DNA from 2 places in the Sphingopyxis granuli genome. Region 2 is predicted to be linked to the other one. Evidence: riboswitches for the same ligand, from Rfam matches in the RefSeq annotation. Region 2 holds a riboswitch; the other holds the start of a gene.
The links. Region 2 has a riboswitch for cobalamin ahead of SGRAN_RS20840 (TonB-dependent receptor plug domain-containing protein). Riboswitches for the same ligand answer to the same signal wherever they lie in the genome.

Region 1 (6,496 bases), 590 kb from region 2:
AGTCAAGATCATGGCCGACAAGACGCAGGAAAAGGGCCTGCTGATCGTCCACACCGGCAAAGGCAAGGGAAAGTCGACTGCCGCCTTCGGCATGGTGTGCCGCGCGCTGGGGCACGGGATGAAGGTCGGCATCGTCCAGTTCATCAAGGGCGGCTGGGCGACTGGCGAGAAGGCCGTCTATTCGGCCTTTCCCGGGCAGGTCGAGCACAAGGTCATGGGCGAAGGCTTCACCTGGGACACGCAGGACCGTGCGCGCGATATCGCCTGGGCGCGCGCCGGATGGGACGAGGTGAAACGGATGATCGCCGATCCCGACATCGCGATTGTGGTCGCCGACGAACTCAACATCGTATTGCGCTACGAATATCTGCCCGTCGACGAGGTGGTCGCGGGCCTGCTCGATCGAGGCGCGATGAAACATGTCGTCGTCACCGGCCGCAATGCGCCCGAGGCGCTGATCGAAGCCGCCGACCTCGTCACCGAGATGGTGCAGGTGAAGCACCCGTTCCGGTCGGGCGTGAAGGCGCAGCGGGGAATAGAGTTTTGAGCGGCCAACTCGCGCCGGGACTGCTGGTCGCGGCGCCGCGCTCGGGGGTGGGCAAGACGCTCGTCGCGATCGGGCTGCAGCGCGCCTTCCAGCGTGAAGGACTCGGCGTCGCTGCGGCAAAATGCGGACCCGACTATATCGACCCCGGCTTTCACGCCGTGGCGACCGGGCGATCCTCGGTCAATCTCGACGGTTTCGCGATGACGCCGGCGATGCTGAAGGGGCTGGCGGCGCAGGCGGCCTGCGGCGCCGATCTGGTCGTCGCCGAAGCCGCGATGGGATTGTTCGATGGCGCGGGCCGGAGCAGCACGGCGGCCGAGGTCGCGCGGCTGACGGGTTGGCCGGTCCTGCTCGTCGTCGATGCCGAGGGCGCGGGTCAGAGCGTCGCGGCGGTCGCGCATGGCTTCGCGACCTTTCCCGGCGCGCCGCCGGTGGCCGGAGTCATCGTCAACCGCGTTGCGAGCGACCGTCACGCCGCGATGATCGCCGAAGGATTCGACGCGCTCGACCTGCCGCTGTTCGGCATGATCCGCCGCGACCCGGCGCTGGCGGCCGCCTCGCGCCACCTCGGGCTGGTGCAGGCGCGCGAAGATGGCGCGTTGGACGAGCGGATCGATGCCGTCGCGGCGATCCTCGCGCGCGATTGCGACCTCGCCGCGATCCGCGCGGCAGCGCATGCGACCGCTCCGGCCTTCCCCGTCCGACCGCGCCTGCGTCCGCCGGGGCAGCGCATCGCCCTCGCCGCCGACGATGCCTTCGCCTTCTTCTATCCGCATCTGGCGTCGTGGTGGCGCGATGCGGGCGCTGAGATTTGCGGCTTCTCGCCGCTCGCCGACGAGGCGCCGCCGATGGACTGCGACGCCTGCTGGCTGCCCGGCGGCTATCCCGAACTGCACGCGGGCAGGCTGGCGGGCAATGCGCGCTTCATGGCGGGGTTGCGCGCCTTCGCGGCGCGCGCACCGGTGCATGGTGAGTGCGGCGGCTATATGCTGCTCGGCCGCAGCATCGAGGATGCGGACGGCATCGTGCATCCTATGGCGGGGCTGCTGCCGGTCGATACCAGCTTCGCGAAAAGGAAGATGTCGCTCGGCTATCGGCAGGCGCGGCTGTTCGCGTCGACGCGCTTCGCCGATGCCGAAACGCCGCTGTGGGGGCATGAATATCATCATGCGACCATCACATCGACGAACGAAGGCGCCCCCTTCGCCCGGCTTGCCGACGCGGCAGGTCGCGATCTCGGCCCCGCCGGCCATCGCGCCGGCCACGTGACGGGCAGCTTCTTTCACTTGATCGCCTGACGCGATTTGCCTAACGAGCGGGCCGCGACAGGTTCCCCGAAAGGGGATTGAAAGGGAATGGGGTGCGAAACCCCTGCTGCCCCTGCAACTGTAAGCGGAGAGCCATCGGGCCATATGCCATTGGGACCATCGGTCCTGAGAAGGCGGCCCGGACCGGCGTCGACCCGCGAGCCAGGAGACCTGCCCGTCGCCGTCGTCTTTCGCGCGGACAGGGTGTGCCGGGCGGACGGGGGTGAACCCGACAGACGACAAAGGTGACCGCGCGGCCGCGCGGGCCGATGTCGTTCGCCTATCAGGGTGGGCCGCCATCGACCCAGCGACCGAATGGTCTTGTCGATGGGGTACCCTATGTTCCGTGTTATTGTTCGAAGTTCCATTTCACTGGCGGCATTTGCGGCCGGCTTTCCCGTATCGGCCGCAGAAGCCGCTAACGCCGCCGCGAGGTCCGAAGAGGACAGCATCGTCGTCACCGCGACGCGCTCGCCGCTCGCACTCGACGAGGTGCCGTCGACGATCACCGTGCTCGACAAGACGGCGATCGACCGGTCGCAGGATATCGGCGCGACCGAGTTGCTGTTGCGCACACCCGGCATCACCGTCTCGCGCAACGGCGGCTATGGCACCGCGACATCGCTCCGCATCCGCGGCGCCGAGTCCGATCATACCGTTGTCGTGATTGATGGCGTGAAGCTCAACGATCCGGCGGCGGCCGGCGGCGGCTATAATTTCGCCAACCTGCTGGTCGGCGACATGGAGCGGATCGAAATCCTGCGTGGTCCGCAGTCGATCCTGTGGGGTAGTCAGGCGATCGGCGGCGTTGTCAATATCGTCACGGCCATCCCCGAAAAACCGCTGGAAGGCAGCTTCGACATCGAGGCCGGGTCGCGCAACACGGTCAGCGCGCGCGCCGCGATCGGCGGCCGCACGGGACCACTGAACTGGCGCATCGGCGGCCAGAGCTTCACCACCGACGGCATTTCGGCGATCGCCCCGGCCTTTGGCGGCGGCGAGCGCGACGGCTATCGCAACCGCAGCGTGACGGGCCGCGCCGAACTGGCGCTTGCTTCGAACCTCAGCGTCGAAGTGCGCGGTTATTATTCCACGGCGCGCGTCAATCTCGATTCGACGAGCGGCGATACGCCGGACTACGCGCTCAACGAGGAATTCGTGAGCTATGCCGGCGCCAACTTCGACCTGTTGGACGGGCGTTTCCGCAACCGGATTTCCTATTCCTACACCGACACCGATCGCAGCAATTACGGGCCGCTGCGTGCTCGTCCCGTCAGCCTTCAGGCCAAGGGAGAGAATCGGCGCTGGGAATATCAGGGCAATATCGATGTCACGCGCGGCGTCAGCGCGGTCTTCGGCGTCGAGAATGAACGGTCGAGGTTCCGCAGCCGTTCGCCTTCGGGTTCGCTGGCGACGCCCCTTCCCGACTTCGCGATCGGCAAGGCGGACGTGACCAGCCTTTATGGCCAGCTCAGCGTCGAGCCCCTGGACGGGCTGACGATCAACGGCGGCGTCCGCCATGACGATCACGACCGCTTCGGCGGGCAGACACTGTTTGCGGCGGGCGGTGTCTGGCGGCTGCCGACCGGGACCATCCTGCGCGCGAGCTATGGCGAAGGTTTCAAGGCGCCGACGCTGTATCAGATGTTCAGCGAATATGGGAATGTCGCGCTCGACCCGGAGGAAGCGCATGGCTGGGAAGCAGGGATCGAGCAGCAATTGTTCGGCCGCGCTCTGACGGTTGGCGGGGTCTGGTTCGATCGCACCACGACCGGGCAGATCATCTTCAATTCCTGCTCGCCCACCACGCCCAATCCGCTCTGCTTGGTCCCTGGCGATTCCACGCGCCGTTCGGGCTATTATTCCAATGTCGCGCGCGGCGAGGCGCATGGGATCGAGGCGACGGCGGCGCTGACGCTGGGCGCGCTGACGCTCGACGGCAATTATAGCTGGATCGTGGCCGAGGATCGTTCGCCGGGCGCGACCAATTTCGGCAGGGACCTGCCGCGCCGTCCGCGCCACGCGGCCAATGCTTCGGTCGGTTACGCTCTTCCCTTCGGTCTCGACGTCGGAGCGGCACTGCGCTGGTCCGGCAAGAGTTTCGACAATGCGTCGAACAGCATCGTCCTCGACGATTACACGCTTATCGACCTGCGCGCCGAATTCAGATTGTCGGAGAATGTTCGCTTCTTCGCGCGTGCCGAGAACATCTTCGATGAGAATTATATGACGGCCTACCGTTACGGCACACTCGGCCGCAGCATCTACGCCGGTTTCCGGGGACGCTTCTGATGCGCCCGAATTTTCAGCCAGAGGAGAAGAATATGAAGACGCCTTCTACCGCTCTCGCACGCAATGTCTGGGTCGGCACCATGGCCGGGGTGAGCACCATCGCCTCGATGATTCTGGCCTGCGCGACGCCCTTTCCGTCGCTGGCCGCGCTGGCCGCGACGCACGTGCCGCGTCGCATCGGACTGATGCTGATGTTCGTTGCCTGGTTCGCCGCGCAGGCCGTGACCTATTTCATGCACCAGACGGGCAACCCGGCGTGGCCGTTCGCACTCGGCATGGCGGCGGTCGTCTCGTTGCTGTCGGCGGAGGCCGTCGCGCGCTCGATGCGCAGCCGCCCCGCGGCCGTGCGGATGAGCGCCAGCTACACCGCCGCCTTCGTCGGCTTCAAGCTCGGCATTCTCGCTTGGGTGGCACTGCTCGACCATGGCTGGTCGGCCTTTTCGGGCGAAGTGCTATTGCGCCAGTTCGTGCGCTATGGCGCGATCTTCGCCGGACTGCTGGCGGCGCAGGCCCTGCTGACGCGCGCGGGCTTCAGCCTCGACGTGCCTGCGAACGTGTCGAGACCGCAGGCCGCGTGACGATGCTGCGCCCCGCCGCCGACGGTCCCTCCGTTATCGTGTGCAACACCTGCCGTCACGGCGAAGATGCGCGCGAGGATGAAGAGGGCGTGCGCGGCGGGGCGCGGCTCGCCGGGCTGCTGCGCGGACTTGCCCGCCGCGAGCCCGCCTATGCGCGGATCGCGGTGGAGGAGATGCCCTGCCTGTTCGCCTGCAAGGAATATTGCACGGTCCATGTTCGCGCGCCGGGGAAGGTCGGCTATGTGCTCGGCCGCTTCACGCCGGACGAAGCGGCAGCGCGCGCCATTCTCGACTATGCCGTGCATCATGCCGCCAGCGCCGAAGGCCGCGTCGCTTATGCCGACTGGCCGGAAGGCGTGAAGGGACATTTCCTCGTCCGCGTTCCGCCGCCGGGATTCGTCGCCGAATGACCGCCTTTGCCTCGATCGCGGATTTCGAGGTCGCGCTGGCGCGTCCGCGGAATATCGACGGCGAAGCGCAAGAGGCGGCCCGCGCGCGCCAGATGACGCTGACCAAGCCCGCCGGATCGCTGGGGCGGCTGGAAGACATCGCCATCTTCTTCGCCGGCTGGCAGTCGCGCGCGCGCCCGCGCCTCGACCGCGCGCGCGCCGCGATCTTCGCCGGCAATCACGGCGTCGCCGTGCACGGCGTCAGCGCTTTTCCCTCAACCGTCACGGCTCAGATGGTCGCCAATTTCGAGGCGGGCGGCGCGGCGATCAACGCGCTGTCGGCCGCCGCCGGACTGGAATTGAAGATCGTCGCGCTCGACCTAGACCGGCCGACCGCCGACTTCACGGCCGGGCCGGCGATGACCCCGGCCGAATGCCTCGACGCGCTCAACGCCGGGGCGGCGGTCGTTGACGAGCGGATCGACATGATCGTGCTGGGTGAAATGGGGATCGCCAATTCGACCGCTGCCGCCGCGCTATGCGCGCGCAGCTTCGGCGGCACGGCTGCCGACTGGGTCGGCCCCGGCACGGGCATCGATACGGAGGGCGTGGCGCGCAAGGCCGAGGTGGTCGAGCGCGCGGTCGCCGTCCATGCCCATGCCGGGCGTTCGGCGTTCGAGACGCTGCGCCGCGTCGGTGGCCGCGAGACGGCGGCGATCGCCGGTGCGGCGGTGCGGGCGCGGCAATTGGGCGTTCCCGTCCTTCTCGACGGCTTCATCTGCTGCGCGGCGATCGCGCCGCTGGCGTCGGACAATCCGGCGATCGCCGACCATTGTATCGCGGGCCATTGCTCGGCCGAGCCCGGCCATGTGCTGCTGCTCGAAAAGCTTGGGCTCGATCCGCTGCTGTCGCTCGGGATGCGGCTCGGCGAAGGGAGCGGGGCGGCGGTGGCGGCCGGGGTCGTCCGCGCGTCACTCGCCGCGCACGACCGGATGGCGACCTTTGCCGAGGCCGCGGTGTCGGCGTCGCTGTGACCGGCTTCGCGCTCCATTTGCTGCGGCATGGCGCGCCCGAGCGACCGGGGCTGCTGCTGGGCCGGACCGACAGCGCGCCGACCATGGAAGGAATCGCCGCCTGCGTCGCGCAGGCGCGCACCGTCGGCGCCGAACGGCTGATCGCGTCGGACCTGCGGCGCTGCCGGCTGGCGGGCGAAGCAATCGGAGCGGCCATCGGCCGGCCGCTCGCCGTCGACCCCCGCTGGCGCGAAATCGATTTCGGCGCGTGGGACGGCCGGGCGGCCGAAGAGATCGACCGCGAGGCGATGACCCGTTTCTGGGACGATCCCGACGCCAACCCGCCGCCGGGCGGCGAACGCTGGTCGGC
Region 2 (6,496 bases):
TCGCCCCGGAAGCGGAAGTCGCTGTAGGCATAGGTCTGGCGCAGCCGCAGCCAGGGTGCGAGGGTCAGCTCCAGCCCGGCCTCCACCCCCCGATGCAGCGTCCGGTCGGCGTTGAAGGTCGCGGCGGGGATGCTGCTGTTCACCGTATATTGCAGCATCTCGCCGGTGATCGCCGCGCGATACCAGGCGACGTCCCAACGCACCGGACCCATCGTTCCGCGCGTGCCGATCTCCGCCGTCCAGGCGCGCTGCGGCCGGATGTCGGCGATCAGCGCGCTGGCGGGCGGCATGCCGATCGACTGGAACACCTCCCCGAAACCGGGAAATTCGGCCGAGCGGCTGTAGTTGGCGAAGATCTGGACATGCTCCGCCGGTTCGACCAGCACGCCGAACTTGGGCGAAAAGGCGTCGAACGCGACGCGCCCGTCGCCGGCCGGGGTCGCCGAAAAGCCGACGCGCCGCTTGCGCATGCCATCGGCATAGACGCCCCCCGCGATCAGCGTCACTGGCGGCACCGGCCGCACGCGCAGTTCGCCATAGAGGCTCGCGGTCCGCGCCTCCTGATCGGCGTCGAGGGTCAGCGCGCCGCGCCGGCCGGCGACGTTGACGAACTGCCGCGCGTGGGTGCTGCCACGGCGAATCTCGCCCCCCAGCGTCACCTCGACCGGCCCCGCCGCATAGTCGATCCGCGCGAACCCGCCGACGTCGGTCGATTTCTGATCGATCAGCTGAAAGATCGGGTGAAAGAGCGATTTCGCGTTGACGAAACCCCCGACCTCGAGCGTCGCGGTGCCGAGGTCGAAGCGGGTGCGGTTCTGCAGGCGCAGCGAATCGATGTCGCGCCGCTGGTCGCCCGCGACGCTGCTCGCATTGGCGCCGCGCGGGGCGGTCAGCGCCTGCGCCTCGGTCAGCGCGCCCGGCAGTTGCTGGCGGATGCGGTTGATGCTCGCATAGAAGCGCGTCGCGACCCCGTCGCCGAGCGTCAGCCCGACATTGCCGTGGAAGCGCAGGCTGCGGCGCTGCGCATGGTCGCGGTCGCCGTCCGACGTGTCGGCGCTGACCGCGCCCCAGGCGTCGACCGGCCCGCTGGCGACGCCCGCCGAAACCAGGCCGCGAAGCAGGCCGAAGCTGCCGGCATCGCCGCGCAGATAGACGCCCTGGGCGGTGCGCCCGGTCGGGGTCACGCCGTTGATCGCGCCCCCCAGCGTTCCCGAACCGAAGCGCAGCGCATTGGCGCCGCGCCAGACTTCGAGATGGTCGAAGAAGATCGGCTCCAGCTCCTGAAAATCGCCATTGTCGTCGGCGAGGTTGATCGGCACCCCGTCCTGCAACAGCGTGACGCCGCGCATGTGGAAGCCGCGCGAGAGGCCCGAGCCACGGATCGCCAAGCGCACCTCCTGCCCATAGCGCGGCTGGAGGTAGACGCCGGGCGAGAAGGCGAGCGTATCGCGCAGCGACACGATCGTCTTGTCGGCATAATCCTGATGCGTGACGACGTCGGTGCCGCCGGGGGTCTGCGCCGCGCGCTGCTGCGCGGCGTCGGCGAGCGTCGGCGCGGTGACGATGATCGTCGCCTCCTCGGCGTGAGCGGCCGTGGAAAACAGCACCGGGGAAAAGGAAAGGACGAGGGCGAGCGCCGGCAGGGGCGCCGCACGGGTAACGGAACGGGTCATGGAAAATCCTTCGCTGAAAATCAGGCAAGGCCGGCGCGCGCGAAAGCGCGGCCGGCGATCGGTCTGAATCAGGCGAAGGCGGGCGGGCCGGTGCTGGGGGGAAGCGGCGAGGCGATGCCCGGCGCGAAGCCGAGCGAGGGGATCGCCGGCGGCGCGGGGTCGACCCGCACCGGCGCCGCGGGCAGCGCCGGGGCATCGGGCACGATCGGCGCCACCGCGAGCGCGCCCCACGGGCAATGCTGCTGCCCCTCTCCATCGGGATGATCGCCCGCGGTCTGGACCGGGATGGTCATCGTCCCGCCGGGGTTCGACGGGTCCGAACAGACGCGGACGGTGATCGACCCCCCGGCATCGGGCCCGATCATCCAGCCCGGCGCGACCAGCACCCGCGCGAGCAGCGCGAGAAGCACCGGCAGCAGCAGCCAGCCCGGTCGGCGGAAGGCGGAAAGATCGGCCACGCCGCGCTCCTAGTCCCGGCGGACGGTTCGGGCAAGCGCGCAGGCCCCGCAAAAGCCGATTGCCAAAATGCGCCGAGGCGCTATGGGCGGGCGCCGCAAGGGCAACCTTGCATTGATCGCGCCGGTGCCCCGATGGGGCTTAAAAGGGAACGCGGTAAGGGGGTCCGGCCGGACCTTCGAAACCGGGGCTGTCCCTGCAACTGTAAGCGGCGAGCGCGATGCACCGACCCGGTCCCCGACCGGGTCTGCCACTGGGGCGACCTGGGAAGGCGTGCATCAAGCGACGACCCGCGAGCCAGGAGACCTGCCGGCGTGGGTCGCTCAATGCCTCGGTCCAGGGAAAGGCCAGGGCACGGAGAACTCCGTCGAGCGACGACCCAGCGGCCGGGGCCGCTTCGGGGCACGAAATGCGGGCGCCTTGCGCCAGCCCGCCGCCCGTGCGCCGGTCGATCGCGCACGCGGCTCGGCAGGTCCCCGCCTTCGCTCTCGGCGCGTGGGGGACTCCCATGTTGAAATACGGCCTTTCCATCGTGGCGCTGGCGGCGACCTCGCCGGCGCTGGCCCAGACCGGCGATGCCGCCGCCGACCCGCGCCCCGGCGACGCGATCATCGTCACCGCCTCGCGTTCGGGCGAAGGGGTCCGGGCGGACCAGCTCGGCGCCTCGGTCACGGCGATCGACAGCGAAGCGCTCGAACAGCGCCAGACGCGCATCGTTTCCGACGTGCTGCGCGACGTGCCCGGCGTCGCGGTCAGCCGCACCGGCGGCCTCGGCGGCATGACCGATATCCGCATCCGCGGCAGCGAAGCCAATCACGTCCTCGTCCTGGTCGACGGCATCGAGGTCGCCGACCCCTATCAGGGCCAGTTCGATTTCGGCGGTCTGCTCGCCGACCCCGCCGCGCGGATCGAGGTGCTGCGCGGCCAGCAATCGTCGCTCTATGGCTCCGACGCGATCGGCGGCGTGATCCATTACATCACCCTGTCGGGGCGCGAGGCGCCGGGCCTGAGCGCCCGGATCGAGGGCGGGTCGTTCGGCACCGTCGCCGGCAGCGCCCGCGCCGCGGGCGCATCGGACAGCTTCGACTATGCGATCACCGGTACCTATTACGGCGCGAACGGCTATCCGACCGCGCGCGGCGGGGTGCGCGACGTCGGGATGCAGACGGTCGGCGCGAGCGCGAAGCTGGGTTGGACGCCGAGCGACGCCTTCCGGCTGAACGCCGTGCTGCGCTATGGCTTCAGCGACGCCGACAACAACGACAGCGAATATGACACGACGAGCCCGCGCTTCGGCTATATCGTCGACAGCCCCGGCGTCCATGTCGAGACCGAATCCTTCCATGCCCTGCTGGCGGCCGAACTGACCGCGCTCGACGGGCGCTGGGTGACCAGCCTGTCGGGGCAGCTTTCCGACACCGCGCGCCACGGCCGCTCCCCCTTCGGGTTGGACTATGGCAGCAAGGGACAGCGCTACAAGGGATCGCTGACCTCTAGCATCCGCTTCGGGACCGATGCGATCGCCCACCGGCTGACCGGTGCGGTCGATGTCGAGCGCGAGGCGTTCCGCACGCTGACGCCGGGCGCCTTTCAGGGAAAGCGCCACACCGACAATCTGGGGCTGGTCGCCCAATATGAGCTGACCGCGGGCGCGCTCTCGCTCGGCGCGTCGCTGCGCCACGACGACAACAACCGCTTCGACGATGCGACGACCTGGCGCGTCCAGGGCAGCTATCGCCTTCCGACCGGCACGCGCATCCGCGGCGCCTATGGCACCGGGGTCAAGAATCCGGGCTATTTCGAGCTGTTCGGCTATATCGACGGCCGCTACATCGGCAATCCCGACCTGAAACCCGAAAAGTCCGAGGGCTGGGAAGCGGGGATCGAGCAGAGCTTCGGCGCCGACGACTGGGCGACGATCGGGGCGACCTGGTTCGATTCGACGCTGAAGGACGAGATCTTCACCAACTATCCCGCGCCCGACTTCACCGCGACTCCGGCGAACCGCGCGACGACGAGCAAGCAGCACGGCATCGAGGCCTTCGCCAGCGCGCGGCCGCTGCCGCAGCTTCGCTTCGACCTCGCCTACAGCTGGATCAAGGCGCGCGAGAACGGCGCGCCCGAAGTGCGGCGACCGAAGCATATCGCCAGCTTCAACGCCACCGTGTCGAGCAGCGACCAGCGCTTTGCGGGGACGCTGACGCTGCGCTACAACGGCCGCACGACCGACCTCGCCTATATCAACCCCAGCTATGTCCCGGTCGTGGTCGCGATGAAGGACTATGTGCTCGTCAACCTTGGCGCCGATTACCGGGTGACCGACGCCATCTCGGTCTTCGGGCGCGTCGAGAATCTGCTCGGGGTCGACTATGAGGAAATTTTCAGCATCGCGACGCCGGGCCGGGCCGCCTATGGCGGCGTCCGCCTGCGCTTCTGAGGGAAGGAACGCGCTTGACGCCATACGCCGCCCTGCCCGCGCTCGCGCTGCTGCTCGCCGGCGGCGGCGCGCTGTGGGCGCAGCAGGGCGGCCGTACGGCACCAGCGGCGACGCCGCCGGCCGCGCCGCAGCGCGTCGTGTCGCTCAACCTGTGCGCCGACCAGTTGCTGCTCGCGCTTGCCGACCGCGACCGGATCGCCGGGCTGACGCGCAACGCGACCGATCCCGGCATGTCCGCGGCCGCCGCGGCGGCGCGCGGGCTGCCGCTGATCCGCAACGCCGCCGAACAGATACTGGTCGCGGCGCCCGACCTGATCGTCGGCATGCCCGCGAGCGGCAGCGCGGCGGTCGCGGCGCTGCCGCGCGGCAGCTTTCGGACGCTCGACCTGCCGACCGCCGACAGCTTCGACGTCATCCGCCGGACGATCCGCCTGACCGCGACCGCGCTCGGCGATCCGGCGCGCGGCGAAGCGCTGATCGCGCGGATGGAGCGCGACCTCGCCGGCGTGCCCCGCCCGGGGCGCGGCCGGGTCGCCGCCTATTACCAGCGGCGCGGCTACATGACCGGGACGGGGACGCTGATCGACGAGATGATGGGGCGCGTCGGGCTGGTCAATCTTGCCGCAAAGCTGGGCAAGCCGCCGCTGTCGCAGCTGAGCCTCGAGGAGATGGTGGCGGCGAACCCCGATTTCCTGATCGTCGAAAGCGCGAGCGACACCATCACCGATCAGGGCAGCGAGATGCTGCACCACCCCGCGCTTCGGGGCATTCCGCGGCTCAGCGTGCCGGAGGCGTGGACCGTTTGCGGCGGCCCCGCTTATGGGGCGGCCGTGCACCGCCTTGCCAGGCAGATCCAGCGCCACGACGGCGCGCGCCGATGACGATGCGCGAGGCCCGATCGCCCCGGCGGCTGACGCTGGCGCTGCTCGCGCTCGCATGCGGGGCGGCGGCGGCTTCGCTGTGCTTCGGCACCGTCGACCTGCCGCTCGCCCGCCTGTTTGCCGCCGCATCCGGCCGCGGCGATCATGTCGCGACCGTCATCCTCTTCGACCTGCGCCTGCCGCGCCTGCTGGTCGGGCTCGCGGTCGGCGCCATGCTCGGGCTCGCGGGGGCGGCGCTGCAAGGCTATCTGCGCAATCCCCTCGCCGAGCCGTCGGTGCTCGGCACCTCGAACGCCGCGGCGCTCGGCGCGGTCGCCGCGCTTTATTTCGGGCTCGCCAATCTTCACCCGGCGGCGCTGCCGCTGCTGTCGATCGTCGGTGCGCTGCTGTCGCTCGCGCTGCTCTTCGCGCTCGCCGGCCGCTCCGAAAGCCCGCTGACGCTGATCCTCGCCGGCATCGCCGTCGGCACCCTCGCGGGGGCGGGCATCAGCCTCGCACTCAACCTGTCGCCAAACCCCTTCGCGGCGATGGAGATCATGACTTGGCTGATGGGCAGCCTCGAAAATCGTTCGTTCGGCCATTTGTGGGCGGCGCTGCCGTGCATCGGCGCCGGGATGGCGCTGCTGCTGTGGAACGGGCGCGCGCTCGACGCGCTGACGCTGGGCGAGGACGGCGCGCAGGCGCTCGGCGTCGACCTCGCCCGCACGCGCCTGCGCCTGCTGCTCGGCACCGCGATCGGGGTCGGCGGCGCGGTCGCGGTGTCGGGCGCGATCGGCTTCGTCGGGCTGATCGTCCCGCATCTGATCCGCCCGCTGACCGACCGCAGCCCGTCGGCGATCCTGCTGCCCTCGGCGATCGGCGGCGCGGCGCTGCTGACGCTCGCCGATCTCGCGGTGCGGCTGATCGACACCACCAGCGAGCTCAAGCTGGGCGTCGTGACCGCCTTTCTGGGCGTGCCCGTCTTCCTGTTCCACCTGATGCGCGAGCGCCGGCTGTGGTGACGCTGACGCTCGATCATGTCGATGTCCGCCTCGGGCGGCGGCCCGTCG

Region 1: it holds a riboswitch for cobalamin, as region 2 does, so the genes downstream of both, SGRAN_RS18195 (TonB-dependent receptor plug domain-containing protein) here and SGRAN_RS20840 (TonB-dependent receptor plug domain-containing protein) in region 2, are expected to answer to the same signal.

Annotation. Positions count from the first base shown of each region.
Region 1 covers NZ_CP012199.1:3,964,273-3,970,768, reverse strand. The annotation lists gene cobO (cob(I)yrinic acid a,c-diamide adenosyltransferase) at 1-547, shown strand, start outside; gene SGRAN_RS18200 (cobyrinate a,c-diamide synthase) at 544-1,845, shown strand; cobalamin riboswitch at 1,858-2,047, shown strand; gene SGRAN_RS18195 (TonB-dependent receptor plug domain-containing protein) at 2,194-4,146, shown strand; gene SGRAN_RS18190 (hypothetical protein) at 4,179-4,724, shown strand; gene SGRAN_RS18185 (DUF1636 domain-containing protein) at 4,727-5,134, shown strand; gene cobT (nicotinate-nucleotide--dimethylbenzimidazole phosphoribosyltransferase) at 5,131-6,147, shown strand; gene SGRAN_RS18175 (histidine phosphatase family protein) at 6,144-6,496, shown strand, end outside.
Region 2 covers NZ_CP012199.1:4,556,949-4,563,444, forward strand. The annotation lists gene SGRAN_RS20830 (TonB-dependent receptor family protein) at 1-1,673, opposite strand, end outside; gene SGRAN_RS20835 (DUF2946 family protein) at 1,742-2,131, opposite strand; cobalamin riboswitch at 2,238-2,457, shown strand; gene SGRAN_RS20840 (TonB-dependent receptor plug domain-containing protein) at 2,638-4,566, shown strand; gene SGRAN_RS20845 (ABC transporter substrate-binding protein) at 4,581-5,447, shown strand; gene SGRAN_RS20850 (FecCD family ABC transporter permease) at 5,450-6,448, shown strand; gene SGRAN_RS20855 (ABC transporter ATP-binding protein) at 6,442-6,496, shown strand, end outside.